One region of the Rhodoferax sp. GW822-FHT04A08 genome, then DNA from elsewhere that is predicted to be linked to it. Evidence: predicted binding sites of a transcription regulator. Region 1 holds the regulator's gene; each other region holds the start of a gene.
What was found. Region 1 encodes LexA, which represses DNA repair genes until DNA is damaged. Its sites were predicted from a motif close to ACTGTATNNNNATACAGT; they were not measured.
Positions count from the first base shown of each region.

Region 2: AC1RMF_RS06440 (PA0069 family radical SAM protein) is a predicted target of LexA. The motif match lies at 4,766-4,783, and genes of this name have one in related genera.
Region 3: AC1RMF_RS13385 (error-prone DNA polymerase) is a predicted target of LexA. The motif match lies at 5,090-5,107, and genes of this name have one in related genera.

Region 1 covers NZ_JBXAMW010000001.1:855,678-865,440, reverse strand. Annotated here, with positions in the region: gene lpxK (tetraacyldisaccharide 4'-kinase) at 1-231, shown strand, start outside; gene AC1RMF_RS04050 (Trm112 family protein) at 212-394, shown strand; gene kdsB (3-deoxy-manno-octulosonate cytidylyltransferase) at 406-1,194, shown strand; gene adk (adenylate kinase) at 1,297-1,950, shown strand; gene AC1RMF_RS04035 (asparaginase) at 2,012-2,995, opposite strand; gene lexA (transcriptional repressor LexA) at 3,109-3,783, shown strand; gene AC1RMF_RS04025 (hypothetical protein) at 3,894-4,136, shown strand; gene AC1RMF_RS04020 (DUF1993 domain-containing protein) at 4,164-4,667, opposite strand; gene AC1RMF_RS04015 (D-2-hydroxyacid dehydrogenase family protein) at 4,782-5,789, shown strand; gene AC1RMF_RS04010 (type IV pilus assembly protein FimV) at 5,796-7,787, opposite strand; gene AC1RMF_RS04005 (Crp/Fnr family transcriptional regulator) at 7,927-8,646, shown strand; gene AC1RMF_RS04000 (phosphotransferase) at 8,664-9,746, shown strand; gene AC1RMF_RS03995 (cyclic di-GMP phosphodiesterase) at 9,743-9,763, opposite strand, start outside.
Region 2 covers NZ_JBXAMW010000002.1:396,421-406,183, reverse strand. Annotated here, with positions in the region: gene AC1RMF_RS06460 (response regulator transcription factor) at 1-570, shown strand, start outside; gene AC1RMF_RS06455 (HAMP domain-containing sensor histidine kinase) at 567-1,889, shown strand; gene AC1RMF_RS06450 (alpha/beta fold hydrolase) at 1,889-2,605, shown strand; gene AC1RMF_RS06445 (histone deacetylase family protein) at 2,602-3,636, shown strand; gene AC1RMF_RS06440 (PA0069 family radical SAM protein) at 3,649-4,746, opposite strand; gene AC1RMF_RS06435 (glutathione S-transferase family protein) at 4,906-5,574, shown strand; gene AC1RMF_RS06430 (DUF4287 domain-containing protein) at 5,798-6,010, shown strand; gene AC1RMF_RS06425 (DUF1993 domain-containing protein) at 6,016-6,549, shown strand; gene AC1RMF_RS06420 (hypothetical protein) at 6,509-6,919, shown strand; gene AC1RMF_RS06415 (zinc ribbon domain-containing protein YjdM) at 7,239-7,580, shown strand; gene AC1RMF_RS06410 (YiiD C-terminal domain-containing protein) at 7,704-8,144, shown strand; gene AC1RMF_RS06405 (cupin domain-containing protein) at 8,222-8,497, shown strand; gene AC1RMF_RS06400 (SRPBCC family protein) at 8,538-8,945, shown strand; gene AC1RMF_RS06395 (LysE family translocator) at 8,957-9,577, shown strand; gene AC1RMF_RS06390 (SRPBCC family protein) at 9,611-9,763, opposite strand, start outside.
Region 3 covers NZ_JBXAMW010000006.1:39,327-49,089, reverse strand. Annotated here, with positions in the region: gene AC1RMF_RS13395 (hypothetical protein) at 1-614, shown strand, start outside; gene AC1RMF_RS13390 (hypothetical protein) at 635-1,876, shown strand; gene AC1RMF_RS13385 (error-prone DNA polymerase) at 1,873-5,085, opposite strand; gene AC1RMF_RS13380 (histone deacetylase family protein) at 5,279-6,205, shown strand; gene AC1RMF_RS13375 (bifunctional acetate--CoA ligase family protein/GNAT family N-acetyltransferase) at 6,210-8,900, shown strand; gene aqpZ (aquaporin Z) at 8,930-9,631, opposite strand; gene AC1RMF_RS13365 (hypothetical protein) at 9,723-9,763, opposite strand, start outside.

The sequences.
Region 1 (9,763 bases):
CCGCTGCCCGACCACTTCGACTTCCAGTCACTGAACGCCGACCTGTTGCAGGGTTACCAGGTTCTCTGCACCGAAAAGGATGCCGCCAAGCTTTGGGAAATCTGGCCCGATGCGTTGGCCGTACCGTTGATCCAGACGCAGGAATCCGCCTTTTGGGTTGCACTGGATGGTCTGGTGGATGATGTGCGCCGTACAAAGCTATCATCCACACATGGACACCAAACTGCTTGAACTGATTGTCTGCCCCGTCACCAAAGGGCCACTTGAGTACGACCGTGAGAAACAGGAGCTGATCTCCCGCTCTGCCCGCTTGGCTTATCCGGTGCGAGACGGCATACCCGTGCTACTGGAGAACGAAGCACGGACACTCAGCGACGCCGAACTTGGCCTGTAAGCGTCCCGGAGATGGCGTTTACCGTATTGATACCGGCGCGGTTGGCGTCGACCCGGCTTCCCAACAAACCGCTGGCAGACATTGCTGGCATTCCCATGGTAGTCCGCGTGGCGCAACGTGTGACTCGGGGGATGCCACCCACGGTGCGGGTTGTGGTGGCGGCGGATCACCCTAGCATCCTATTGGCATGCCAACAGTTTGGCGTGGAGGCCGTGCTGACCCGTGAAGACCACCCCTCGGGCAGCGACCGCCTGGCCGAAGCCTGCGTGCTGCTGGGTTTGGCCGACGATGACATCGTCGTGAACGTGCAAGGGGACGAGCCCTTGATAGACCCCGCCTTGGTACATGCAGTTGCTCGATTGCTGGAACAAAACCAGGGCGCGAGCATGGGCACGGCAGCGCACAGCATTGACAGTGTGCAAGACTTCAAGAATCCGAATGTGGTCAAGGTTGTCCTGAACGCTTCGGGAATGGCTTTGTATTTCAGCCGGGCACCTATCTCCTGGTGGCGTGACGGCTTTGCCGAAGGCATTCAGACGCTGCCAAAGCCTGCGCCACTTCGCCACATCGGTATCTACTCCTACCGTGTGGGGTTCTTGCGCAGCTTTCCCTCTCTGGCACAGGCGCCTATGGAAATAACCGAAGCACTGGAGCAGCTGCGCGCCCTGTGGCACGGCCATCAGATTGCTGTACATACGACCGATGCCGCGCCGGGCGCAGGGGTCGATACACCGGAAGACTTGGAACGTGTTCGACGCGTGTTTGCTGCCGGCGCCCCACCTGCATCATCTGTAAGTTAGCCTATAGGCACGCCATGCTATTCTCGCGCGTTAATTTGCATTCTGTAGCTGCGGGCGAAAGCTCCGTGATGAGCACATCATTTAAGTAAAAAGAGGGGTTCCATGAGACTGATTCTGTTGGGCGCACCCGGCGCCGGGAAAGGCACACAAGCCACATTCATTTGTCAAAAATTCGGCATCCCGCAGATTTCCACGGGTGACATGTTGCGCGCAGCGGTCAAGGCCGGTACTCCCCTGGGCCTGGAAGCCAAGGCGGTGATGGCGGCGGGTGGTCTGGTCAGCGACGAACTGATCATCAATCTGGTCAAGGAGCGTCTCACGCAGCCGGACTGTGCCAACGGCTTCCTGTTCGACGGATTCCCTCGCACCATCCCCCAAGCTGATGCCATGAAGGCCGCTGGTGTGACGCTGGACTATGTGCTGGAAATCGACGTTCCCTTTGAAGCCATCATTGAGCGCATGAGCGGACGCCGTTCGCACGCAGCATCGGGCCGCACTTACCATGTGAAATTCAATCCACCCAAGGTGGAAGGCCTGGACGACATTACCGGCGAGCCGCTGATCCAGCGCGAAGACGACAAGGAAGAGACCGTTCGCAAGCGTCTGGATGTGTACAGCGCGCAAACGCGCCCACTGGTGCAGTACTACTCCGAGTGGGCCCAAAAGGAGCCAACCAAGGCACCCAAGTACCGCGCCATCAGCGGCATGGGCGATGTGGACTCCATCACGGCGCGGGTGTTTGAAGCACTTCAGTAATCAACTTCGTACAACCCCAAAGGGCCGCAAGTGCGGCCCTTTGCATATGTGGTGATCGCGCCTAAGTCGCCTCAACCAGGTCCAGCATGAGCGCGATGCGAGCCTTTACGGCCGACAAACCGTAATGAGCAAAGCCACCATCAGCGGCGGCGGCAGAACCCACTACACAGCCGTAGGCGCATCGGCTAACGCGCACGACCCGTACGCCCTGACGTTGTGCAAGCTGCAACGCGGCCTCAAGATCCTTGTGAATAGTGCCGTTGCCGGTTCCGGCAACGACAATGCCGCGTACCGGTGCGTCACCCTCCACAGGGTTGAGCAGGCTGCGCACGATGGCACCACTGGCACCTGCGTGATTCAGCAAGACTTCCACACGCGGCAAACCGCGCGCCTGCAACTGTGCGCAGTCCAGTCCAGGCCGCAGGGCATCCGCATTCGGCCAATTGAACAACAGGCGAACGCTCCCTTCCTCCACCACGCCGAGGGGGCCGGCCTCGCCCGCATCAAATGCGTCGACGCGATAGGGATGCACCTTCTGCACATGCGCCGCTTCGAATATCTTGCCCGCGCACACCACCAACAGGCCCCGCGCACCTTGAAAACATGCCACCGTGGCCGCATCCGCCATATTCGTGGGCCCGTCCGGCGCAAGTGAACTGGCCGGCCGCATGGCGCAGGTCAATACCACTGGCTTCTGGTTGAGCATCTTCCCTGGCAACGCTCGCGACAACCAGTAGGCGGTTTCTTCCAGCGTATCCGTCCCGTGCGTGATGACGACTGCACGCACATCCGGCATCTGCAGATGGTGGAGAACCCTGGCAGTCAACGTGAACCAATCACCGTGCTCAAGATCCTTGCTGTCGATCTGACAAACCTGTTCAGACACAGGCAGATCGTCGCCCATTGCCTTGCCAAGACCAGGCACCGACTGAAGCAACTGTTGAACGCCCACTTGGCCGGCCGTGTATCCCACGTTGTCTCCAGCGTTCTGCGCCTTGCCGGCAATCGTCCCACCCATACCTAGAAAAACCACTTTTTTCGCCATATCACGTCACCCTCTTGTCAAAAGCATAAAACTGGTTAAAAATACAGTCACTGGATAAGAAAACAGTGTCTGCAATCCCAGTGATCCATCCAGTGCACACCAAAGGAGTCAGCATGCTCGAAAGCCCCAAACTCACTGCCCGACAACAGCAGATTCTGGATTTGATCCAAAGCGCTATTGCACGTACCGGGGCTCCTCCTACCCGTGCAGAAATCGCCAACGAACTCGGTTTCAAGTCCGCCAATGCGGCTGAAGAGCATCTGCAGGCCCTGGCCCGCAAAGGTGTCATCGAATTGGTCAGCGGCACTTCTCGTGGCATCCGACTCAAGAGTGAGACTTTGCGCTCCATCAACGAGTCCAGAGTCAAACAATTCTCCCTGCCTCTCCCCGGTTTGGCCCAACTGGCGTTGCCTCTGGTGGGCCGCGTTGCAGCAGGCTCTCCCATTCTCGCCCAAGAGCATGTGGACCAAACCTACTACGTGGAAAACAGCCTGTTCCAGCGGCAACCGGATTACCTGCTCAAGGTACGAGGCATGTCCATGCGTGATGCGGGAATCATGGACGGCGACTTGCTCGCCGTGCAAGCTACCAAAGATGCCAAGAATGGCCAGATTATTGTGGCCCGGCTCGGCGACGAGGTGACTGTCAAGCGCTTCCGCCGCAACAAACACCTGATCGAACTGCATCCGGAAAACCCGGATTATCAAACCATCGTGGTGGAACCTGGAGACCCCTTCGAAATCGAAGGACTCGCAGTTGGCCTTATCCGCAACACCATGCTCATGTGAGCCGCAACCGGGAGAAATCTATGAATATCGCAATGCTTATGCAAGATAAACTGGTCCAGGGTTTGCACCGCCTTATGGGCGGCCTGCCACATAGTGCCAGGCCGACACCCATGGCCGTTCAAAATGCGTTCCCTCGAGGCGGCATGACAGCCTGTCTGGCTGGCGTCAGCCGTGGGACTGATGCGATCAATCTGTCGCCCGCCATGGCTTCTTCCAGGCCTTTGCGGGTCTTGCGTGTGGTGGACAGAGGCCAAACGCCTGCCGGCGTAGGCAGGCTGGTCATTTCGGGGCGTATGGCTGACGTTTGTGCCGAGTTGGACCGCTTGGCCGCCAGCGAGGCGGCGTTGCACTAAGAGCGGCCCTTCTGGGTGTGCACCCGGTCAGGCGGCTGCACCCAGCAGATAGTCCTTTTTTCCCACATCCACGCCGTTGTGACGCAGGATTGCATAGGCTGTGGTGATGTGGAAAAACAGATTCGGCAGCACCCACTGTTTCAGGTATGCCTCACCTTGCATTGTGCGCATGGTGTCCCTTCCTACTGGGAAGGTGATTTCCTTGGACTCGGTTCCGTCCACTGCGTGCGCTGGCACGGTCTGCAAATAGGCCAATGTTTTTGCAATGCGTTCTTTTAGTTCAGCCAGTGTTTGCTCGTCATCCGGAAATCGGGGCGCCTCCATCCCAGACAGCCTGGCAATTCCGTTTTTTGCGGCGTCACATGCAATCTGAATCTGCTTGGTGAATGGCAGCATGTCCGGCGCCAGACGGTACTGCGTGATGGCAACAGGATCACACTTCTTGGTATCCACAAAGGCTTGCGCCTTATCCAATAAATGACTCAGGTTGCTGAGCATGCCTGCAAATACCGGAAGGCTGGCCGATGACATGGAAATGGACATGGATATCTTTCAAACGAGTAAACCAAAGGGAAGCGCATGTTAGCGCCTATCCGCCGCCGTTCTGCCTGAGTTTTTCTGTCTCCATCAAGGCACAATGGGGGCATGAACATAGTGATTCTGGACGATTACCAAGATGCGGTGCGCAAGCTCGAATGCGCCAGCAAGCTGCAACCCTATCAAGCCAAGGTGTACACCAACACGGTCAAGGGTCTTGGGCAGCTTTCGGTGCGACTCAAGGATGCCGACATTCTGGTGCTCATACGTGAACGCACCGCAATCAATCGCCAGCTCATTGACAAGCTGCCCAAGCTGAAATTGATTTCCCAGACCGGGCGTGCTGGCAGCCATATCGACCTGCAAGCCTGTACTGAACGTGGCATTGCTGTATCCGAAGGCGCCGGCTCACCGGTGGCGCCGGCTGAACTAACCTGGGCGTTGCTGATGGCGGCCATGCGCAGGTTACCCCACTACATTGGCAATTTGAAGCACGGGGCCTGGCAGCAGTCCGGACTGAAGGCGAGCTCCATGCCCCCAAATTTTGGAATTGGCACCACACTGACCGGCAAGAAGCTGGGCATATGGGGATACGGAAGAATAGGCAAACTGGTCGCCGGATATGGCAAAGCATTTGGAATGCAGACCATCATCTGGGGAAGTGAGTCTTCCCGCGAGGCGGCAGTGCACGATGGCCACATTGCGGCGCCCAGCAAGGAACTGTTCTTTACACACTCCGACGTGATTTCCTTGCATCTGCGACTGAATGAGGCAACGCAACACATTGTGCGAGCCAGTGACCTTGCCTTGATGAAACCCACCTCGATTCTGGTCAATACATCCAGGGCCGACTTGATTGAACCTGATGCACTGATCAGTGCCTTGAACCGGGGGCGCCCCGGTCTGGCGGCGGTGGATGTGTTTGAGACGGAACCCATTCTTCAGGGCCACGCTTTGTTACGCCTGGAGAACTGCATCTGCACTCCCCATATTGGCTACGTGGAGCAAAGCACCTACGAGGAATATTTTGGTGCAGCGTTTGACAATGTGGTGAACTTCATCAAAGGCACGCCAACCAATATCGTCAACCCTGGCGCACTGCAGGTGCGCCGCTAACCTGGCTTATTTCTGTTCCGGCTTGTTCGGCTCGGGTTTGACAAAACCGGACATATCGAAATCGATGAGGTTCCCGGGCTCCGGCTCTTTGTCCGGCACGCCTTCGCCACCGATGTCCAGATCCAGGTCCACAACTGGCTCATCCACCGTGCCTGAAATCGTCGGCAGAGGCACAGCGGCGGCCTCGATATCTATATGCTCTATATCAGGATGCTTCGGCTCCAGAACCGCGACCTGAGAGCTGGACAGCCGCGACGTACTGAAGGGCACCATAGACGAATCTGCCGGTTGACTCAACCGCTTGAGGATGCCGTAGAGAAGCAACAAGTCTTTGAACGCCTCCAGGTCAATGCCCTGTTCCGGATCATCCTCAGGAGTTCTCACCAAGCACTGTTCGATGAAGTCCACCGTGTATTCGGTTGGCCACAACACGACGATCTGCTGACAGATTTCATCGTAGGCGTCCAGACCATTGCCTTCCGACAAAAAGTCGGCATATGGGGGCACGCGACCTGTGAAGTACTGGTTGAATTCAGCGCGATAACGCTCGAAATCCTCGCGTCGACTCAAGGTGTGGAAGATCTTTAGCAAGTCCAGATACACCAGAGGATTGGCTTCGGAACTGTTTTGAATACTCTCTTCCAACAAGCGCACGGCGTCATCATGCTGACCTAACGCCATGAAGAATTCGGCTTGCTGCCGAACATCGAGCATTTCCTTCGTATTGATGACACGATTCTGGACTGCGTTGACCGGAGTCGCCGTGGCCTTGTCCGGACTTTCCTCCTTCAATGCGGACGCGGGTGCAACAGGCGTCATGGGACTCGCATCGCCAGCGGGGGCTGCAGCAAAGTCAATATCGAAATCCACATCAACGGCTGGGGCAGCAGGTTTGCTTTCGGTGGCCGCAACCGCAATGGTCTGGACAGCCTCAGGCAATTGCGACGATCCCGCTATCGACTGCGATGCAGAGGTAGCAGTGGACTCAGAAGTGCCAGCCTTCGGTGGCCTTGCCTCGGCGCGCCCTTCTCCGCCCAGCCACCAGGGCGAAGCGTCGGATCCACTTGAACGCGAGCGTTTCAGGACGTATGCCACCGCCACCGCACATACGGCGAGCAAAGCGCCCAACGCGTAGACCAGTGGGCGTCCATAGTTCTCGGACTCCATCCCTTCCAAGGCAGCAGCAACCTGTTGGAGGTTTTGTTGATTCTTGGCTGTCACCACTTTCAGGCCAGTCAGCCCCGCCTCCAGTACCTGATTGCGGTCCTGACTCTTGAGCAAATCCTCTGCTGCCGTGCTCTGAGCCTGCCACTTTTCAATTCCATCCACACGGTGCTGGAGATCTTCCAGAATCAGCGCATTGGCTTGGTTGGCCGCTTTCGCCGCAGCCGCATGTTCAGCAACAGGGCTGGCAGTTGCTGTCTTCTTGACGGGACTGCTAGCCGGTGCCTTCTTGGCAGCAGGAGAAGAAGTTACGCCCGTTGTTTTGGCGACAACGGGCGCTGCAGCGATGTCTCCCGTTGGTTTGACTGCTGGCGAGGCAGAGTCAGACTTTCGGGTCGGTTGTACGTTGGCAGAGGCCAACGCCCCACTAGGCGGAGCGGCATCAGACTCACTGAGAACATCGGCCAGCAAAACATAACGCCGCGAGGCCTTGGGCCCGCAGGATGTGCGAAGGTTGACTGTTACGACTGCATCTCCCACACGGGAGCTGGTTGTGATGTGAACGGTCTTGGTTTGGGGTTGCGGCCCCGAAACGACGTTCACCGACAAACGACTGCCTTCAACCGCAATATCCCCAAAGCGCACATCGGCATTGAAGCAATTGGGCGCAATATCCTCATCTGCAGCGTACTCTACGGATACCGCCAGATCGAGTTCCTTACCCAAAAGTGCAGAACCGCGCATTTTTCCCAGAGTCAGGGCAGAGACGTTTGTCGAAGCCACGAACAGCGCGGCCAATAAGACTCCGAAAACGGTTTTGCGATTGAGCTTCATAGTTATTTCACATTTTGGCACAGGTATGCGGTTTATTAACCACCTGACACCCGCGTGACACAACACTGTGCAAATGGCGCCACGCCAGTCGACAATAGAAGTTGGACGGAATTAGCAAACAACCCGAATTTGGATGCGCATGGATGAACCCATATTGACGGTAGAAGAACGCACAGCCATAAACAGCGGGCGTTGGTTTTCATCACTATCCCCAAGCCTGCGGCACGACATATTGCGATGCGCATATGTACGCCGATTTCAGGATGGCGATTTGATAACTGCACGGGGAGAGCCGCCTGAAGAATGGTTTGCGTGCGCCAAAGGAGCTATACGGGTTAGCTCGACATCCATATCCGGCAAGCAAATTACGTTGACTTACGTGGAGCCCGGCATCTGGTTCGGGGATGTTTCCATTTTCGATGGAGACCGCCGGACCCACGACGCCTATGCCCACGGTGAGTGCACCACCATGTGCGTTGCCAAGGCAGACTTCAAGAAGATCCTGGCCAGCCATGTGGAACTCTACGAAGCCCTGTTGCGCCTGCACGCACGGCGGATCAGGCAGCTCTACGGCTTGGTGGAGGATCTCAACACCCTGCCCTTGCGGGCCAGGCTTGCCAAACAGCTGCTGCATCTGGTGCGCAGTTACGGGGTGCCTTCACTCAGCAATGGCAACGAAGTGCGTATTGGTCTGCACTTGGCGCAAGAAGAGCTGGCGCAGCTTTTGGGTGCTTCGAGGCAACGCGTCAACCAAGAGCTCAAGTCCATGGAGCGTGAAGAGGCGATCCGCATTGAATCCGGCGGCCTGGTGGTGCGTGACCGGCAAGCCCTAATGCGCATCATTGAATTAGAGCATTGACGTCGAGGCAATATACCGTGAGCGAATCTGATTCATTTACAGGCACACGCCAGGCAACAGGCAAACATGCGATCGATACCCAGGCGCTGACTGCCTGGCTTGAAGCCAATCTGCCAGGATTTCAGGGCCTCATCCACGTAGAGATGTTCAAGGGTGGGCAGTCCAACCCCACCTACAAGATCAGTACCCCGAAAGGCAGCTACGTCATGCGGTCCAAGCCGGGACCGGTTGCACAGTTGCTGCCTTCGGCTCATGCGATTGAGCGGGAATATGCGGTCATGCGGGGATTGGCAGGTACTGCGGTGCCCGTGCCGAACATGCTCTGCCTATGTGAAGACGAGTCCATCATCGGGAGAGCGTTCTACTTGATGGAATACATGGAGGGGCGCGTGCTGTGGGATCCATCTCTGCCCGACATGACACCTGAGCAGCGAGGCTCCATCTATGACGAGATGAACAGGGTCGTTTCCGCCCTGCACACGGTCGATTTTGCTCAGCGTGGTTTGAGCGGTTATGGCAAGCCCGGCAACTACTTCGAGCGGCAAATTGGCCGGTGGAGCCGGCAATACGTGGCATCCGTCACCAAGCCAATTTCTGAAATGGACTATTTGATGGAATGGTTGCCCCGCAATATTCCAGACATGGCTCGGGATGACCGGATGATGGCAATCGTCCATGGCGACTTTCGCCTGGACAATCTGATGTTCGACACGCAGGCACCCAAGGTGATTGCCGTTCTGGACTGGGAACTGTCCACGCTGGGCCATCCACTGGCGGACTTCAGTTACCACTGCATGGCATGGCATATCCCCTATGGGATGTTCCGCGGAATTGGCGGGCTCAATCTACCGGCGTTGGGCATACCTGCAGAGCAGGACTACATACAAAGATACTGCGAACGCACAGGTCTGGCCAGACCTGATCAGTTGCTGGAGGATTGGAACTTTTACATGGCGTACAACATGTTCCGCATCGCAGCCATCCTGCAAGGCATTGCCAAACGCGCCCAAGAGGGCATCGCCTCCAGCGAGGAAGCCGAGCGCTCAGGCGCTGGGGCGCGTCCCTTGGCGGAACTGGCTTGGTCCTTTGCTCAGCGTTAGTCGGGCAACCCCGACCA
Region 2 (9,763 bases), on a different contig from region 1:
CGTGAGCGCTATGACGCCGCCATCCTGGATGTGATGCTGCCCGAGATGGATGGCTTTGCGTTGTGCCGCGCCATCCGCAAAGAGAGCGACATGCCCATCATCATGCTCACCGCCCGTGGCGAGGTGATGGACCGCGTGGTCGGGCTGGAGCTGGGCGCGGACGATTATGTGCCCAAACCCTTTGAGCCACGCGAGCTGGTGGCACGGCTGCAAACCGTGTTGCGCAGGCGCGTGCAGCCACCCGCGCAGCCCACGGCCCGCGCCGACGGTGCCTTGGTGTTTGATGGCTTGCGCATTGACCCGGTGACGCGCACGGTGATGCGCCAGGGCGAAGTGCTCAACCTCACCAGCACTGAATTCGACTTGCTGCATCTGCTGGCGCTGGAGCCGGGCAAGGTGTTCAGCCGTGACGACATCCTCAACCACCTGCGCGGCCACGAGGTGGACATGCTCACCCGTGCGGTGGACATTGTGGTCAGCCGCCTGCGTAAGAAGCTGGAACCACTGGACTGCATCAAGACATTGCGAAACGCCGGCTATACGCTGGCCGTCAGCCGGGCCCCGGCATGAGGTGGCACAGGCGGGCGCGCCACGCCTTCTCGCATTCGCTGCGCATGCGCCTCATGGCCCTGTTTGTAGTGCTGGCGCTGGCCATGGCGGCGGTGTTCATAGGTGGCATGCAGTACGCGCTGGGCATAGGCTGGCGCGACGCGGCCCGTCCCCTGGTGGTGGACTATGTGGACCGGCTGGCCGCGGACATCGGAAGCCCGCCCAGCGTGGAGCGCGCGCAGGCCATTGTGGACAGACTGCCCTTGCACATCATCATCACCGGACCGGTGGTGAACTGGAACAGCCATCCGCAATTGCCGGACCGCAGCGCGCGCTGGCGCGATAGCAGCCGCTGGAATCAACGGGAGCATTTGCTGGAGCGCAATACTGCAGATGGTCACCGGCTGGAATTCGCCCTGAATGTTGCCGCCTGGGAAGACCGCCCGCGGCTGGTGGGCTGGTTCACGCTGGCCCTGCTGCTGTTCTTTACGGCGTTGGCGTACCGTCGCGTGCGTCGCCTGCTGCATCCACTGGACGATATCCGTGCCGGCGCCTTGCGCTATGGCGCAGGCGACTTTGCCAAGCCTATTCCCGTGCGCCGTGCCCGCAAACCCGACGAACTGGGCGAGTTGGCCACCACCATCAACACCATGGCCACCGACATCCAGCAGATGCTGGACGCCAAGCGTAGCCTGTTGCTGGCCATCAGCCACGAGCTGCGCAGCCCGCTGACACGGGCGCGACTCAACACCGAGCTGCTGCCCGAAACCTCCGAACTCCAGGCTAGTCGCGAAGCCCTGCTGCGCGATCTGGCCTTGATGCGCGACTTGGTCACCGACCTGCTGGAGAGTGAACGCCTCTCCACCCGCCACGCTGCACTGCATCTGGAGCCTGTGGACGTACAGGCGTTGCTGCAGGAAGTGGTGCAGGGCATGAGCCAACCCGTGCAACAAGACATCGCGCAGGAGCTACCCACCCTGATGCTGGACCCGGCCCGCATCCGCCTGCTGGTGCGCAACCTGCTGGACAACGCCTTGCGCCACAGTGCGAATGCAGCGCAAGCGCCGGTTCTGCGGGCGCATGCATCAGAGCAGGGGGGTGTGGTGCTGAGCGTGCGTGACTTTGGCGCGGGCGTGCCGCCGGAGCAGTTGCCGCACCTGGCACAGGCTTTCTACCGGCCGGATGCCGCCCGCACCCGTGAAGACGGCGGTGTGGGGCTGGGGCTCTACCTGTGCAAGTTGGTGGCGCTGGCACATGGCGGTGAATTCCGCATTGCCAATGCAGAGCCGGGGCTGGAGATTACAGTAACGCTCCCGCCTTCTTCTGCAAACGCATCCTGATGAAACCCACGCTCATTCTTCTGCCCGGCCTGGTGTGTGACAGCGCCGTCTGGGCGCCGCAAGTGCAAGCCCTGTCGTCCCATGCGCATTGCCATGTGGTGGATCACGGCCTGCTCGATTCCATGGGCGCCATGGCCCAGCATGTGCTGGACACCGCGCCCGTGCAGACCTTTGCGTTGGCCGGTCACTCCATGGGTGGCCGCGTGGCGCTGGAAGTGTTTCGCCGTGCGCCACACCGTGTGCACCACCTGGCCCTGCTGGATACGGGCACCCACCCATTGGCCGAGGGCGATGCAGGCGCCAAGGAACGTGCCGGCCGCATGGGCCTGCTGCAGACCGCCGAGCGCAAAGGCATGCGCGCCATGGCCGAGCTGTGGGCCAAACCCATGGTGCATCCCTCGCGCCACGGCACGCCAGTGTTTGCCGCTGTGCTCGACATGCTGGAGCGCAGCAGTGCTGAGCAGTACGCAGCCCAGATCAACGCGCTGCTGACCCGCCCCGACGCCACTCCGGTGCTGCCCACCATCAACTGCCCCACCCTGGTACTTACCGGCCGCGAAGACCTGTGGAGCCCGCCCGACGCGCATGAGCGCATGGCTGCCGCCATTGCCCATGCGGAGCTGTGCATCGTGGAGCAGTGCGGTCATATGGCGACGCTGGAGCAACCGGATGCGGTGAGTGCGGCGTTCAAGCGCTGGTTAGGATTGGCAGCATGAAAACCTTTTACAACCACCTCCACGCCCAGCACCAGGGCCAGTACGAAATGTTCCGCGGTGCGCTGGTGCCATGTCACGAAGTGCCCGCGCGTGCCGACCATGTGCTGGCGGAACTGCAGCGGCGCAAGCTGGGTGAAGTGCTGGCACCGACGGCCTTCGATGCTGGGGCGCTGGAGCGTGTGCACAGTGCACGCTATCTCCACTTTCTGGAACACGCCTGGAGCGAGTGGGTGGCGCTGGACCCGGCCAATGCCACGCGTGATGCGCTGCCTTCGGTCTGGCCCACACGTACCCTGCGCAGCGATGTGCTGCCCGACAACTTTGCGGCGCGCATGGGGCTGTTCTCGTATGACGCGGGCACGCCTCTCACGGGTGGCACCTGGGTCGCCGCGCGTGCCGGTGCCGAGTGTGCGCTGAGTGCCGCGCAGGCAGTGGCACAAGGCGAGCAAGCGGCCTTTGCGCTGAGCCGCCCGCCAGGCCACCATGCAGGCGTGGACTTCTTTGGTGGTTACTGCTTTCTGAACAACGCCGCGCTTGCGGCAGAACACCTGCGTGCCTCAGGCCTGGAGCGCGTGGCGGTGCTGGATGTGGACTACCACCATGGCAATGGCACGCAGGCCATCTTCTATAAACGCCCCGATGTGTTCTTCGCCAGTATCCACGGCGACCCGCGCACCGAGTACCCGTTCTTTCTGGGCTATGCTGATGAAAAGGGCGCGGGCGCAGGCGAGGGCTACAACCTCAACCTGCCGCTGCCGCGCGGCACCGGCTTTGCCGAATGGTTTGCCGCGCTGGAGACGGCGCTGGCAGACATTCAGAAATTTGGCGCGCAGGCGCTGGTAGTGTCGCTGGGCGTAGACACCTTTGCGGGTGACCCGATATCAGGCTTCAAGCTACAGAGCGATGACTACCTGCGCGTGGGCGAACGACTGCGCCGTGCGGGCCTGCCCACCGTGCTGGTGTTCGAGGGCGGCTATGCCGTGGCCGAGGTGGGCATCAACGCGGTCAACGTAGTGCAGGCTTTTGCCTGAATTGCATACGCGCTAGAACAGGCTGCTTTGCGCGCTGGGCAACCGGGGCGGTATGAACTGCGACACATCCGCCAACGGCGGCGGCTTCCGTAGCCCGTAGCGCTTGAGCGCAATCTGAAAGCGCTGCGCCAGCAGGCTGGCAAACAGGCCGCTGCCCTTCATGCGGGTGGCAAAGTCGGGGTCGTAATCCTTGCCTCCGCGCATCTGCTGCACGCGGTGCATCACATGCTCGGCGCGCAGCGGGTAGTGCTGCTGCAGCCACTGCACAAACAGCTCGCGCACTTCCAGCGGCAAACGCAGCAGCACATACGTGGCATAGCGCGCACCGGCCTGTGCTGCGGCCTGCATGATCTTCTCCAACTCCACATCGTTGATGGCAGGAATCATGGGCGAGCTGAACACCGCCACCGGAATGCCCGCACTTGCCAGCATCTCTATGGCCTGCAAGCGGCTCGTTGGTGAGCTGGCACGCGGGTCCAGCTTGCGCGCCAGCGCGTGGTCCAGCGTGGTCACCGACACATTCACCTGCACCAGACCCTTGCGCGCCATGCCGCTGAGAATGTCCAGGTCGCGCGTGACCAGCGCGTTCTTGGTGATGATGCCCACCGGCACTTGCGCCTCGGCCAGCACCTCCAGCACAGAGCGGGTGATGCCCAGCTTGCGTTCCGTGGGCTGGTACGGATCGGTATTGGACCCCACCACGATCAGCCCTGGCACATAGCTCGGCTTGCACAATTCGGCACGCAGCAGCGCGGCGGCGTTGACCTTGGCAAATATCTGCGTCTCAAAGTCCAAGCCCGGCGACAAGCCCAGATATGCATGCGTGGGCCGCGCATAGCAATACACACAGCCGTGCTCGCACCCCTGGTAGGGGTTGATGCTCTGGTCAAAACCAATATCGGGCGACTGGTTGCGGCTGATGATGGAGCGCGCCTGCTGCTGCACGACGATGGTCTTGGCAGAAGGCGCGTCTTCCGCATCCGGCTCCTCGTCCCCCGGCCAGTCCTGCAACTCCGGCGCCAGCGCCTCGCGCTGAAACGCGTCAAAGCGCGAACCCGGGTTGGAGCCCGAGCCGCGGCCTTTGAAGAAGTGCAGGGGGTGGGTGGACATGGGGTCTTGATATCTTTATACTGTTTGTATATACAGTATAAAGAGCAGCCCCTTTCGGTGCAATAGGCGGCACAAGCAAGTTCAGCCTATTCGTCGCAGGGTTGAGAGAGACTAGGCCCTTAGTGAGTCTGGAAGTACGCACCCAATGGAGATTCATCCATGCATCCTGTAATTACTGCGTTTGCAGCATCGCCAGATAGAGGGCGTGGTTTGGCGAGGGATATGCCGGTTCGCTGGGCGTTCGAGGAGGTTGGGCAACCTTACGACGTTCGACTTCTATCGTTTGCGGAGATGAAGCAAACAGCCCATCGCACGCTACAGCCATTCGGACAAATTCCAACCTACGAGTGCGGCGGTCTTGCACTGTTCGAGTCAGGAGCCATCGTCCTTCATATTGCACAGAACCACACAGGGCTTCTGCCGGATGATCCCGACGCGCGTGCGCGTGCCATCACCTGGATGTTTGCTGCCGTGTCGACTGTGGAGCCGGTGATCACTCAGCTGGAAAACACCGTATACATGGAACGGGACAAACCTTGGTTTTTCGAGCGCCTGCCCCTCGTGAAAGACCTGATTCGCATTCGGCTTGGGGAACTTTCTGAAAGGCTGGGGACCTTTGATTGGCTAGACGGCACATTCAGTGCAGGTGATTTACTCGTGGTGCAGGTGTTGCGCAGGCTGGGGAGTTCGAACTTGCTTTCAGAGTACCCAAGCCTCTGCGCTTACATTGCGCGCGCCGAAGCTAGGCCTGCCTTCCAACGCGCGTTTGCGGCGCAGTTTGCTGTCTTCAACAGCGCCCGTACCCAACCCACTTTGCATGATGTGTAGGCATGTCGATCTCCGTTCGGTTGGTGAGGCGACGTAGCGGCAGAAGTTGCGACCATGAGGATTCAGGCGATTGCCACTCTTTCAAGCGCCGTGTTCGCTCCTGTTGGGTTTGGCGCTTTCGGGGTGTGCGCCAGCAAGCGGAGCAAGCTGTAGAAACAATGCCGCATCCGTGGCATTCTTCCTGTCTCGTATTTCAAGTCACTACCCATAACCGGAGTCCCACATGGCAACTGAGAAGGTCAAAGGCCCTGCATCGTACTTTCCGTCTATCGAGCAAAAGTACGGAAAACCAATCGACCATTGGCTCGATCTGGTTCGCAAAAACAAAGACAAGAAGCACATGGAAATTGTTGCGCTTCTTAAGTCTGAGCATGGGTTGGGGCACGGTCATGCCAATGCCATCGTTGCCCACGTTATGGCGTCAAAGAAGCCTTGAATCCCATGTCCCTCTCGCTACACGACGCATCCGTTCCCGTCTTCCTCCGCTACCTCGCCCAACTGCGGGACCTCGTATCCAAAGCAGAACGCTTTGCTACGGAGCGAGGTGTTCGTCCGTCAGATCTACTCGCGGCCAAGCTGGCGCCCGATATGTTGTCCTTCGAGCGTCAGGTGGCGATTGCTGCCAACTTTACTTTGCGCGCCGCGTTTCCGCTTGCAGGTGAAGCGGTACCAACTGAAGGGACATTTCCCGAAACCTTTGAAGGTCTTCATGCCCGGATTGATCGGGCTGCGCTACTTCTGGGAGCGTTGGAGCCCAGTCAGTTCGTTACCGCTGGGACTCGCGTCACTGAGAGTCGGGCTGGCGAAGCGTTGGTCCGGTTGTCTGCCCCAGAGTTTTTGTTTCAGTACGCACTTCCCAATTTTTTCTTTCACTTCACAGCGGCTTACGCTGTGCTTCGCCACCAAGGCGTCCCGTTAGGTAAGCAGGATTTCGATGGGTTCCATCGCTACACCGTGCAGCCTGTCCAAGATTGACAACCTCGGGAACGAAGAGTTTTCAGTTGTCCTGTCTCGCCTGGAATCCATGGGGTGGAAGGTCTATGCCCGCTATGGTGGTGTCGATGCGGGTATCGACTACGACTGCGTCCGCCTGAAGCGAAACGGCGTCAAACTCAAGTGCGAATGGGACCCCTGGGACACGTGGAGCATTGAAGGCTCGGCGGTGGCGCAGATCAACCCTGATGCACACGCAGTCCAGTTCAATTTCGCTCGCTGCTCAGCGGTGGGGCCGAGACGCATGATTTCACGAACACGCAGGAGCTGCCTTCGCGGGAACCTGATCAACCACGGAACCTACCACTGCGGGGCCAGAGGCCACGCGCTGGATCTGGCAGACTCGCACTGAAAGAGGCCGTTTGCACCTTGTAGCGTCCGCAGCTAGGGTGTCTCCTGCCTATTTCAAGTCGCCGCTCAGCTCAATGTTGGCGTCTATACCCCGATAATCACACGCTGACTAATGCAAAAATATTTATTGCATTACTCTCTTTGAATTTTTGCACTCTAGGAGCTGCAAAAAACTTGCCCGAGTCGGAAAAATAAGAAATTGAACAGTCGCTTGGCAGGTTGGAGTTTTCAAAATTTTGTATACTGACAAACCCGGTCACGAACCAACGCTCCGCGCTTTGTGGCTGGATATTATATTTTTGCTTTGACTGGTATACGCAATGAGCAATATTCCAAAATGCCCCCAATGTGGCTCCGAATACGGATATGAAGATGGCGGTATTTTTATTTGTCCAGAATGCGCTCACGAATGGACAACTGAATCTGTAGAGGAGAATTCCGAAAAAGAGAAAATCGTCCGCGATGCGAACGGAAATATTCTCGCTGACGGTGATACCGTAACTTTAATCAAAGACCTTAAAGTAAAAGGCTCATCGCTTGTAATCAAGGTTGGCACAAAAGCAAAGAATATACGAATCATTGAAGGTGATCATGATATCGATTGCAAAATAGATGGCGTTGGAGCCATGCAATTGAAATCAGAATTTGTTAAAAAAGCATAGCGCTAACTGGGCGTTGCACCCGACACCACGCAAAGCCTCCGCTCCGCTACGGTTTTGCGTGTCGTTGGAGAACTAATCGGTGAAGTCTCATATGCTGCTCTACGGTAGTACCAATTGACACATATGACGCCACCCGCACTACAGCAATACCTGCACGCACATATCCCGCTATCCAAGGCCATGTCGGTTTCCGTCGTCTCAGTGGAGCCGGAGTCCGTAACCTTGAGCGCACCACTCCAACCCAATATCAATCATAGGGAGACGGTCTTCGGTGGCAGTGCTTCGGCGCTGGCGATATTGGCTGCGTGGTGTCTGATACAGACCCGTTTGAGCGCTGAGGGTATTGCCGCGCGGTTGGTGATTCAGGAGAACACCATGAGCTATGACAAACCCATAGCAGGTGAGTTCCTCGCCGTCTCGCAGCTTGACGATCCGCAAGGCTGGGAGAGGTTCAAGATCATGCTGCGTCGCAAGGGCAAAGGCCGTGTCTCCGTGCGTTCGGATCTTGTGTACGAGGGCCAAATAGCTGGTCGTTTCAAGGGCGAGTTTGTTGCCCTGGGGTAGCGATGGGCAAGAGCGCGGCGGCATAATATTTGCACCTTCCACCCAGGTGAACTTGTATCACCGCAACACAGAAAACCATGCACGCAATTCCCACACTTCAGGTTGAAAACGAACGCGTCATCGTGACCAAGTGGACTTTTCCCCCAGGCGCGGATACCGGTGACCACGTGCATGGGCACGATTACGTGGTGGTGCCGTTGACGACGGGCAAACTCCGATTGGTCGAGCCTGACGGTGTTCGTGATGTTGAGTTGGTGGCGGGTGGCTCTTACGCCAAGCTCACGGGCGTTGCCCACAATGTCATCAACATCAATGACTATGAGTTCTCGTTTGTGGAGATCGAACTCAAGTAACGTAGTGCGACCATCGGTCGATCAGAAAAGGAGACATGCCATGCAAATCACGGTTGAAGCTTTTGTCAAAGCCCCGATCGCCAAGGTCTGGAGTGCGTACACCACGCCAGATGACATCGTGCAGTGGAACACGGCCTCTCCCGATTGGCACACGGTTCGGGCCACGGTCGACCTGCGCGCAGGCGGTGCATTCTCATCACGCATGGAGGCCAAGGACGGCAGTTTTGGTTTCGACTTTGCCGGAACCTATACCAAGGTCGTGCCGCATGCGCTGATTGCCTATGCGTTTGGAGAACGCGCTGGCCTCGTTGAGTTTGTGCCGGGCACCGATGGTGTCACCGTGCGTGTCACATTCGATGCAGAGACCGAGCATTCGCCGGATCAGCAACGCCAGGGCTGGCAAGCCATCCTGGACAACTTTGCCAGATACGTTGAATCCCGTTCGTGAAGTGAACAGCCATGTTTGATATCCAGAACTACACCAGTTTCGTACTCGCCATCCTGGTCTTCCAGCTCATTCCCGGCGCTGGCACCATCGCGATCCTGAACGCTACTGCGCGCAATGGTGCGCGTGCCGGCATGGCGGCGGTGGTTGGCACCTTGTGTGGCGACTTTGTGTTCATGGTGGCCGCTGCAGCCGGACTAGCGGCCATCATGCGCGCCAACCCTGTGCTGTTTCAGGCGTTGCAATGTTTTGGCGCGGCCTATCTGATCTGGATGGGAGTGGGGCTCATCCGTACCAAGATCAATACAGCAGAAGGAGCTCCGGAACCGACACGTTCGCCCTGGTCGCATTTCCGCCAGGCGTTTACCGTGAGCCTGACCAACCCCAAGGTGATCCTGTTTTTTGTGTCTTTCTTCCCGTTGTTCCTCAAGCCCCAAGCGTCCACGGTGACGCTGACCGTGATGATGGTGCACGTCACCGTCATCAGCCTGCTGTATCAGTGGGCGCTGGTGCTGGTGGGTAACAAAGTGGCCAGTGCCTTGCGCAACATCCCGTCCGCGCGCCGGTTGGCCACCCGTCTGGCGGGTCTGGCACTTATCGGCTTTGGCATCAAGCTGGCGGCGAACAACCGCTAGTGCAAGGCACGCGGTGTGCGTGCCTTGTCTCCCTTACTGCGGCAGGCGCTGGTCGTACTCTGCGCGCAGGCTGCGCCACATGTCCCATAGCGGCTGCGGCTTCTCGCCAGCCAGACGCGCCTGCAGGATATTGAGGTGGGTGTGCCAGCCCGCGCTGACGTTGAGCAGAACGCCGCGGTCCGGTGC
Region 3 (9,763 bases), on a different contig from region 1:
TGCCGCCCAAGGACATCCTGGCGGTGATACGCGAGTACGACAATTCCAAGGAATCGGTCATCAACCTGCTGGTCACGCCCGAGCAGTTTGCGCGTGCCGTGGTCATCGAGAAACAGTACAAGGACCTGAGCCGCACCCACCTGCGCGGCATGATGAACTCCATCATCTTCCGCGAAGACTCCGACCCGGTGGAATTTCTCAACGCCATCGGCGACCTCGAAGGCGGCTCCGAAGCGCTGGCCGACTACTTCACCGAGAAGTGGAGCCGCATCGAGGCCTTTGCGCGTAGCGGCACTTTTGATGCCGTGGAAGATGATGGCGACATCCTGTCAGAGACGGCCCTGCTCGCCAATGCCTACATCAAGCCGCGCGTCGAAGAGGACGAGGTCGCCGACCAGGACTGGATGCAGATGGCTTGGCTGCTGCGCCACGACTGCCCCGACCTGTTCGTGGAAATGCTGCTGGTGCTGCGCGCCAAGGCCCGTGCACACGATCTGGGCCTGGGCGATGAAGCTGAGGCCGAAGAAGATGATGGCAAGGTGGAGACCAGCGATACCGATCGCGGCAAGGCCACACCGGCTGCGCTGGAAGGTGATGAAGAGTCGGCCATTTGATGCAGGGACACCAGCACACCATGTCCGACGACCAAGGCGCCACCCCCGCAGTCCAGCACGTTGCGCTGTTTGATGCCCGCCCCTTCTTCGAGAAGGTGCTGGTCTACGGCCTGCAGCACGGCCTCATCGACCAAGCCAAGCTGGACGCCATTCAAACCGACGCGCCCAAGGGCATGGTGCAGATTGCGCGCTACTTCGGCAGTGAGTTCCTGCGCCCGGAGCTGGAGAAGGCACGCGACCGCATCGTCAACCTGGTCAGCCTGAGCCTGGAACTCAGCAGTGGCGGGGATCTGCACAAGGCGGCCGAGACGCTGCGCGACCACAGCTTTCTGTCGCGTTCCAAGAACGCCTCGGACATGCTCAAGGCGCTGATTGCCATGCCGCAGAGCAGCCACTTTGGCATGAACGAGCATGGCGGCTTTACCGACGACCACATCCCGCAGTTGGCCAAATGGTCCTTGCGCAGCCTGGCCGACTACCAGGCCGAACTGGCCAAGCGCCAGCAAGTGGCGCAGGTCATCCAGGCCGCACTGTGGTTTGCCGAGCAACTGGACATGGACGCCGAGGAACTGGAAGACGCGGGCCGTGATGCCGAGGCGGTGATACGCACTGCGTTGCTGGCGATGGCCACCCGGCAGACACGTTTCCCCGACTGGGTGACCTTCCAGAAAACGATAGCCGCGCTGCGCAAGAAGGCGGCTGCCTCCAAGGTCACCAGTCTGTCCATCCCTTTGCCCAAGGACCTGCCTGCCGAATTCAAGGCGGTGGTGGACGGTGTGCGCAAAAGCATCGTGGCTGACATGCCCAAGATACTGGACAGCACCTTGCCCGCGCGCAAGCTGTTTGACCAGACCCCCGCTTTCATGGGCCGCTACTTCTGGGTGGAGGATGCTCTGAGCGAAGTGGATGACTTCGACCGCGCCGCATCCGCCGCATGGAACAAGGCCACCGGCGGACACAGCGATGACAGCTCGCTGCTCACCCTGTTCCTCAGCATTGCCGCAGGCAGCTCCCACAAGACCTTGCTGACGCCCAAAGCCGCCGCGACTCTGGTACGCAAGATTCGCAAGTCCGGCCTCAAACCCGATCTGGTAACGCAGTACATCCTGGGCAATGCGCCCGCCGAGTTCCAGAACGACTACCTGCAGATGTGGCAGGACTTCCTGGAAGACGCACAAGACCGTCTGCTCAGCGACCACGACTACGAGTTGCATGACGCCATGGCGCTGTTGCGGCGGGACTGCAATATCGCGCCGGGCTAGTGGAAGTCCCGGCTCACCGTACTCAGTTCCCCCAGCAGGTGCGTCAGGTCCACCAGCCGCTTGGCCACCACGTGGCGTACCTCGCCGCCACTTTCGTCATCGCGTTGCCACACGCCGTACACCACCATCAGGCGGGCGTGGTAGAGCACGTCGCGAAAGCTTTCTTTCACGGCCTTCCAGACAATCACGTTGACGCTGCCGGTCTCGTCCTCCAGGGTGACGAAGACCACGCCCTTGGCGGTCTGCGGCTGTTGGCGTGCTGTGACGATGCCGCAGGCGCGCACCAGACGGCCACTGGGGTAGAAGCGCATCTGTTCGGCAGTTAGCAACCGCATGCTGTGTAGTTGTTCGCGCAGCAAGGCGACCGGGTGGGTGCGCAAGGTGAGCCCCACCGCAGCGTAGTCAAACACCACTTCCTCACCCTCTTCGGCTGCCTGCAGTTGCAGCGCCGCTTCTTCAATCGGCACGCCCTGCAACAGGGCTGGCGCGGCACGCAGGGCGGAGGCGTCCCACACCTGCTGGCGGCGGTGCCCGCTCAGGCTTTGCAGGGCGTCTGCACTGGCCAGCGCGCGCAAATCGGCCACGTCCAGTTGGCAGCGCAGGGCCATGTCCTGTGTACTCGCAAAAGGTGCCTGCTGCCGCTGCTGGCTGATGCGCTCTGCCACCTTCTCTGAAAGCCCTTTGACCATGCGCAGGCCCAGCCGCACGGCAGGCTGCTCCGGCACGCCTTCGGCACGGCTGCACACTGCGGGCGCATCCGGCTCGCACGCCTCCAGCGTGCAATCCCAATCGCTGTACACCACATCAGCGGCACGTACCTGCACGCCGTGGCGCTGCGCGTCCTGCACCAGCTGGGCCGGGCCGTAGAAGCCCAGCGGCTGGCTGTTGAGCATGGCCGCCAGAAAGCAGGCGGGTTCGTACCACTTGAGCCAGCAACTGTTGTAGACCAGCAATGCAAAGCTGGCCGCGTGGCTTTCGGGAAAACCGTACTCGCCAAAGCCCTCAATCTGCTTGAACAGGCGCTCGGCGTACTCTAGCGGATAACCATTCGCGTGCATGCCATTCACCAGGCGGTCATAGAACTTGTGCACGCCGCCTTTGCGCTTCCAGGCGGCCATGGAGCGGCGCAACTGGTCGGCCTCGCCGGCAGTGAAGTCCGCCGCCAGCATGGCGATCTGCATCACCTGCTCCTGAAAAATCGGGATACCGTGGGTGCGGCTCAGGGCTTTATCAAGCTGGGGGAATTCGGACTTCTGCTTTTCCTTGTTGGCCCGCGCCTTCAGATACGGATGCACCATTCCCCCCTGGATAGGCCCGGGCCGCACGATAGCCACCTCCACCACCAGGTCGTAAAACACTTGGGGTCGCAGGCGCGGCAGCATGCTCATCTGCGCGCGGCTCTCGATCTGGAACACGCCAATCGTATCGGCGCGGCTGATCATGGCGTACACAACCGGATCCTCACGCGGAATGTCCTGCATTTGCTTCGGGCTGCCGCGCGTCTGCCCGATCAGTTGCAGGCAGCGGCGTATGGCGCTGAGCATGCCCAGGGCCAGCACATCCACCTTGAGCAGCCCGACCGCATCCAGATCGTCCTTGTCCCACTGGATGACGCTGCGATTTTTCATGGACGCGTTTTCCACCGGCACCAGCCGCGTCAATGGCCCCTGGGTGAGCACAAAACCGCCCACGTGCTGACTCAGGTGGCGCGGAAAACGCTGCAGTTCGCTGGCCAGGCTGAGCCAGAGTTGCAAGCGGCGCGGCGCGGGCAGAACGACGCGTGCGCCGTCGGCGTCTACCTGGGACTGCACCCGCTCGATGGCCGACTGCAACCGCTCCACCAGCAGCTCCCGGCTGTACATGCCCGGATGCTCCTTGGCCATGGCGTTGATCAACTCTTCAGGGATTTCCAGCGCACGCCCCACGTCGCGCAGCGCACTGCGCGGGCGGTAGTGGGCCACCACGGCGGTGATGGCGGCGCGGTCGCGGCCGTATTTTTTGTAGATGTACTGAATGACCTCTTCGCGGCGCTGGTGTTCAAAGTCCACGTCGATGTCGGGCGGCTCGTCACGCTCGCGGCTGATGAAGCGCTCAAACAGCATCTTCATGCGCGAGGGGTCCACCTCGGTCACACCCAGGCAGTAGCACACCACCGAATTGGCCGCCGACCCCCGCCCCTGGCACAGAATGCCCCGGCTGCGGGCAAAGCGCACCAGGTCATGGACGGTGAGAAAGTACATCTCGTAGGCCTTCTCGGCGATCAGCACCAGCTCTTGCTCCATCTGCCTACGCACCTCGGGGGGAACGCCCTCCGGGTACCGCACGCGCGCGCCCTCTTCTGTGTGCTGGCGCAAGGTCTGGGCCGGGGTATGACCGGGCAGCACGGCCTCCATGGGGTACTGGTAACGCAGCTCCTGCAGGTTGAAGGTGCAGCGCGCCGCGATCTGCAGCGTGGCCGCCAGCAGCTCCGGGGGAAAGAGCGACGCCAGCCGTGCGCGGCTGCGCATATGCAGCTCGGCGTTGGCTTGCAGGGCAAAGCCGCACTGCGCCACCGGCAACCCCACGCGCACCGCGGTCAGCACATCGTGCAAGGGCTTGCGCGAACGCACATGCATGTGCACATGGCCGGTGGCGACCAGCAGCAGGCCTGCCAGATGCGCGAGGCGCTGCACACGGTACCAACGCAAGGCATCGTCACCGCACAGGCGGTGCGATACCGCCAGCCAGGCGTTGGCCCCGTACAGCATGCGCACCCCGCTGCACACTGCGTAGGCCGACTCCATGGCCAAGCTATCCAGCCCGGTCAGCAGGATTTCGCAATCGGCCAGGGACTGCTGCTGCACGTCGGCCCAGGTGACGCGGTACTGCCCCTTGGCCGCTGCCATACGGGCATGCGTGATGAACGCACACAAATTGCCCCAGCCCTGCAGGTTGTGTACCAGCGCTACCAGCGTGAACACACCACCGGCCGGCAATTCCACCCGGAACTCGGAGCCCAGCAGGAGGTGTACACCCTGCTGCCGCGCCTCCTCGTACGCACGCACCACACCGGCCACCGAGCACTCGTCCGTGATGGCCAGGGCCTGGTAGCCCAGCGCACGGGCGCGCTGGACCAGCTCTTCCGGCTGCGAGGCGCCGCGCTGGAAGCTGAAGCTGGAGAGGCAATGCAGCTCAGCGTAAGCGGGGGATGGGGAAGCGTTGGATGGCATGAGTACTGTATTTATACACAGTATCCACAAACCCCCGCACCACGTCAAACTAGCCGCTGTCAGGGCTTTGTCAATTTGGGGAGCGACGCTCGAAGGCGCACTTCTTGATGATGTGCGTCAATTCCCCAAAACCAAGACTGGCCTAGACTCCGCAACAGCACATCCAGCGCCAGCAGTCATCAGGAGATTTGCCTTGCTATCCGCCTACATCACGCACGTCGACTGCACACGCCATGAAATGGGCGCCGGGCACCCGGAATGCCCGGAACGTCTGGGGGCCATCAATGACATGCTGCTCACCAAAGGCCTGCTCGACTACATGCACAGCTACGACGCGCCCCTGGCCACCGAGGCGCAACTGGCACGTGCGCACACACCGGACTACATCCACACCATCCTCAACTCCGCACCCGAGGAGGGCTACCACCGCGTCGATCCGGACACCAGCATGAACCCCTATACCGCCCTGGCCGCGCTGCGCGCTGCGGGTGCTGCGGTGCAAGCCACCGATCTGGTGCTGTCGGGCGAAGTGCCTAGCGCGTTTTGCTCGGTGCGCCCACCTGGCCACCACGCCGAACGCGGTGCCGCCATGGGCTTCTGCTTCTTCAACAACGTGGCCGTGGGCGTGCTGCATGCCATCGAACAACACGGGCTGGAGCGGGTGGCGCTGATCGACTTCGACGTGCACCACGGCAATGGCAGTGAGGACATCCTGCAGAACAACCCCAAGGTGCTGATGTGCTCGATCTTCGAGACCGGGCTCTACCCCTTCTCGGGCGAGAACAGCACGGCCACCAACATGATCAATGTGGGGCTGCCACCGCGCTCGGGTTCGGACAAATTCCGCGAGGCGGTGACCACCCACTGGATACCCGCGCTGGATGCCTTCAAGCCCCAGCTGATCTACATCTCCGCAGGCTTCGATGGCCACCGCGAAGACGACATGGGCAACCTGGGTCTGGTGGAAGCCGACTACGAATGGGTGACCAAGCAACTCATGGCCGTGGCCCAGCGCCATTGCCAGGGCCGCGTCATTTCCTGCCTTGAAGGAGGCTATGTCTTGAGCCCGCTGGCGCGCAGCGCCACGGCGCACGTCAAGGTTCTTATAGGCGCTGATTGAGACCATGGACAAACACTACCTCTCCCCCCTCTTTGCCCCGCAATCGATTCTGGTCTTCGCCGGCTCCACCGGGAACCCGGAGAGCCTCACACTGCAGGCCAGCCAGCTGGTTGCCAACCTGAAGGCGCAGACCTACAAAGGCACGCTGCACTTTCTGGACATCCACAGCAGCGGCACACTGGCCGAGCTGGCGCAAAGCCGGGCGGACCTGGCCATCATCGCCTTGCCGGCGGAAGAGGTCGTGGCTGCGCTGGAAGTGGCGGGCCGCATGACCTGCCGCTCCGCCGTCATCATTTCCAGCGGCATCAGCGCCGAACAGGCCGCGGCCTTGAAGAAGGTGGCCAAGCGCGAAAACGTGCAACTGCTGGGCCCCAACTGCCTGGGCTTTCAGAACCCGCTGCTGCAGCTCAATGCCAGCGTGGCGGGCGACCTGGCCAATAGCGGTTCGCTGGCACTGGTGTCGCAGTCGGGTGCACTCACCGCCTCCATGCTGGACTGGGCCAGCAAGAACGCCGTGGGGTTTTCATCCGTGGTTTCCCTGGGCCCCAACACCGCAGTGGACATTGCCCAGGTACTGGACTACCTGGCCAACGATGCCCGCACACAAAGCATCATCGTCTACCTAGAAGGCATCTCCAACGCACGCCGCTTCATGAGTGCCCTGCGCTCAGCAGCCAATGCCAAGCCGGTGATCGTGCTCAAGGCCGGGCGCAAGCCCGCAGGCAACCAGGCGGCACAGACGCACAGCGGCACCATTGTCGGCAGCGACGACGTGTTCGACGCGGCCCTGCGACGTGCCGGTGCGGTGCGCGTCACCTCGTTTGTGGAACTGTTCTCCGCGGCCAAGTGCCTGGCTTCGCGCTACCGCCCGGTGGGGCAGCGCCTAGCCATCGTCACCAACGGGGGCGGCCCCGGCGTGCTGGCGGCAGATTGGGTCAATGAAATCCATCTGCACCTGGGCAAGCTCTCAGAACAGTCAGCAGCCGACCTCAAGGCCAAGGTGCCGGAACTGGCGTCGCTGAGCGATCTGATCGACCTGTCTGAAGAAGCCTCGGCCGAACACTACAAGGCCGCCGTCATTGCCGCCGACCACGACGCATCCATAGACGGTGTGCTGGTGATCTTCTCGCCCAAGACCGGCGCAGACTCCATCGGCATCGCCAAGGCCATGGCGGAGATCAAGAAGTCCATGGGCAAACCGCTGCTGTCCTGCTGGATGGGTGACGCCACCGTGGGTGAGGCACGTGTGCTGCTCAACGCTGCAGCAATTCCCACCTTCCGCACGCCCGAGGCTGCCGTGGGTGCCTTTGGCAACATCGCCACCTTCTACCAGAACCAGCGCCTGCTGCAGCAGACTCCGCCGCCCCTGTCCACCCTGGGCAAGCCCGACATCGAAGGCGCGCGCCTGATCATTGAGAGCGTGCTGGCCGAACGGCGCAAGGTGCTCACCGAAATGGAGTCCAAGACGCTGCTGTCGTGCTTCCACATTCCGGTGACGCAGACCATTCTGGCGCGCAACGCCAGCGAGGCCATGATGATCTCGGCACAGTTGGGCTTTCCGGTGGCGCTCAAGATCGATTCGCCCGACATCAGCCACAAGTCGGATGTGCAGGGCGTGGCGCTCAACATCATGAATGCCACCAGTGCGCGCGACAACTACAACGACATGGTGGAACGCGTGCGGCGCATCATGCCGCAAGCCCGCATCAATGGCGTGACGGTACAGAAGATGGCACATGCCCGCCGTGGCCGCGAGATCTATGTGGGTCTGGTCACCGATGATCCGTTCGGCCCGGTGATCGTGTTTGGCGCGGGCGGCACCATGATCGAACTGCTCAATGACCGCGCCATGGAATTGCCGCCGCTCAACCAGTTCCTGGCGCGCCGCCTGATAGACCGCTCGCGCGTGTCCGAGACCCTGGGCGAGTGGCGTGGCGCCAGCGCGGTGGACATGGACGCGCTGGAACAGGTGCTGCTGCGCGTGTCAGAAATGGTGTGCGAACTGCCGCACCTGCGCGAGATGGATATCAACCCCATCATCGTGGACGAGTCCGGTGCCGTGGCGGTGGATGCGCGCATCGTCATCGACAACGCACCCCAAGCCAGCAGTGGCCGCGCCAGCGACTACCACCATCTGTCCATCCTGCCCTACCCGGCCCGCTACGAGAAAACCTTGCCGCTGCGCGGTGGTGGCGAATACACGATTCGCCCCATCCACCCGGACGACGCCACCATGCTCAAGAAGCTGGTGAGCGAGCTCTCGCCGCAGAGCCGCTATTTCCGCTTTGTATCGAGCATGGCCGAGTTGCCGCCCGCCATGCTGGCGCGCTTCACGCTGATCGACTACGACCGCGAGATGGCGTTGGTGGCCATCATCAAGGAACGCACCGCCAACCAGGAGGGTGAAATCACCGAGACCGAGCGCCTGGTGGGTGTGTCGCGCTACGTCACCAACCCCGACCAATCGAGCTGCGAATTCGCGCTGGTGGTGGCCGACGATTTCAATGGCAAGGGCATGGGCTCACGCCTGATGGAGAGCATCATGGACGTGGCCCGCGAAAAAGGCCTGAGCGAAATCGAAGGCCTGGTGCTGGCCAACAACTCCGGCATGCTCAAACTCATGCGCGGCCTGGGCTACCACGTGAAGAGCTATCCGGATGATCCGGATTTCAAGCTAGTCACGCATAGTCTCTAGCCTATTCACATCCAGGCCACGCTTTTGTCTCACGCTTCGTCAGACAGGATGGCGTTGTAGACCAGCGCCCCCAGCACCGCACCGGCAATTGGTGCAACCCAGAACAGCCACAAGTCACCCAACGCACCGGTTTGCGCAAACAACGCAGGGCCGGTGCTGCGCGCCGGGTTCACGGAGGTGTTGGAGACGGGGATCGACACCAGGTGAATCAGCGTCAGGCACAAACCAATGGCCAGACCACCAAAACCACCCGCGGCTTTTTTCGCGGTAGCGCCCAGAATGACAACCAGAAAGATGGCCGTCATCACCACCTCGCACACCAGCACGGACAACAGGCCGAAGCCGCCGGGCGAGTTGGCACCATAGCCATTGCTGGCAAAGCCACCCACGCCCTGGAACCCGGCTTTGCCGGAGACGATCACGTACAACACTGCGGCGGCGGCAATCGCGCCCAGCACCTGCGCAATGATGTAGCCCGGCAACTCGGCAGCCGAGAAACGCTTGCCCACGACCAGACCAATCGATACCGCGGGGTTGAAATGCCCGCCCGAGATGGGGCCGAATGCGTAGGCACCCGTGACCACGGTCAAGCCGAAGGCCAGAGACACCCCCAGCAGACCAATGCCTACCCCCGGAAATGCGGCGGCCAGAACGGCACTGCCGCAACCTCCCAGAGTGAGCCAGAAAGTCCCCAGGAATTCGGCCGACCATTTTGCTTTGTTGCTGACCATTGTTATTGCTCCTTTGCTGCGTCAGTTGAAGTTACATGCAAACGGGACGAAATACGCCCCGTTTGCATTAGATCATTAGATGATTGATTGCCTACTTCGCGCAAGCCTGGCCCTTGACCGGGTGGTTGCCTT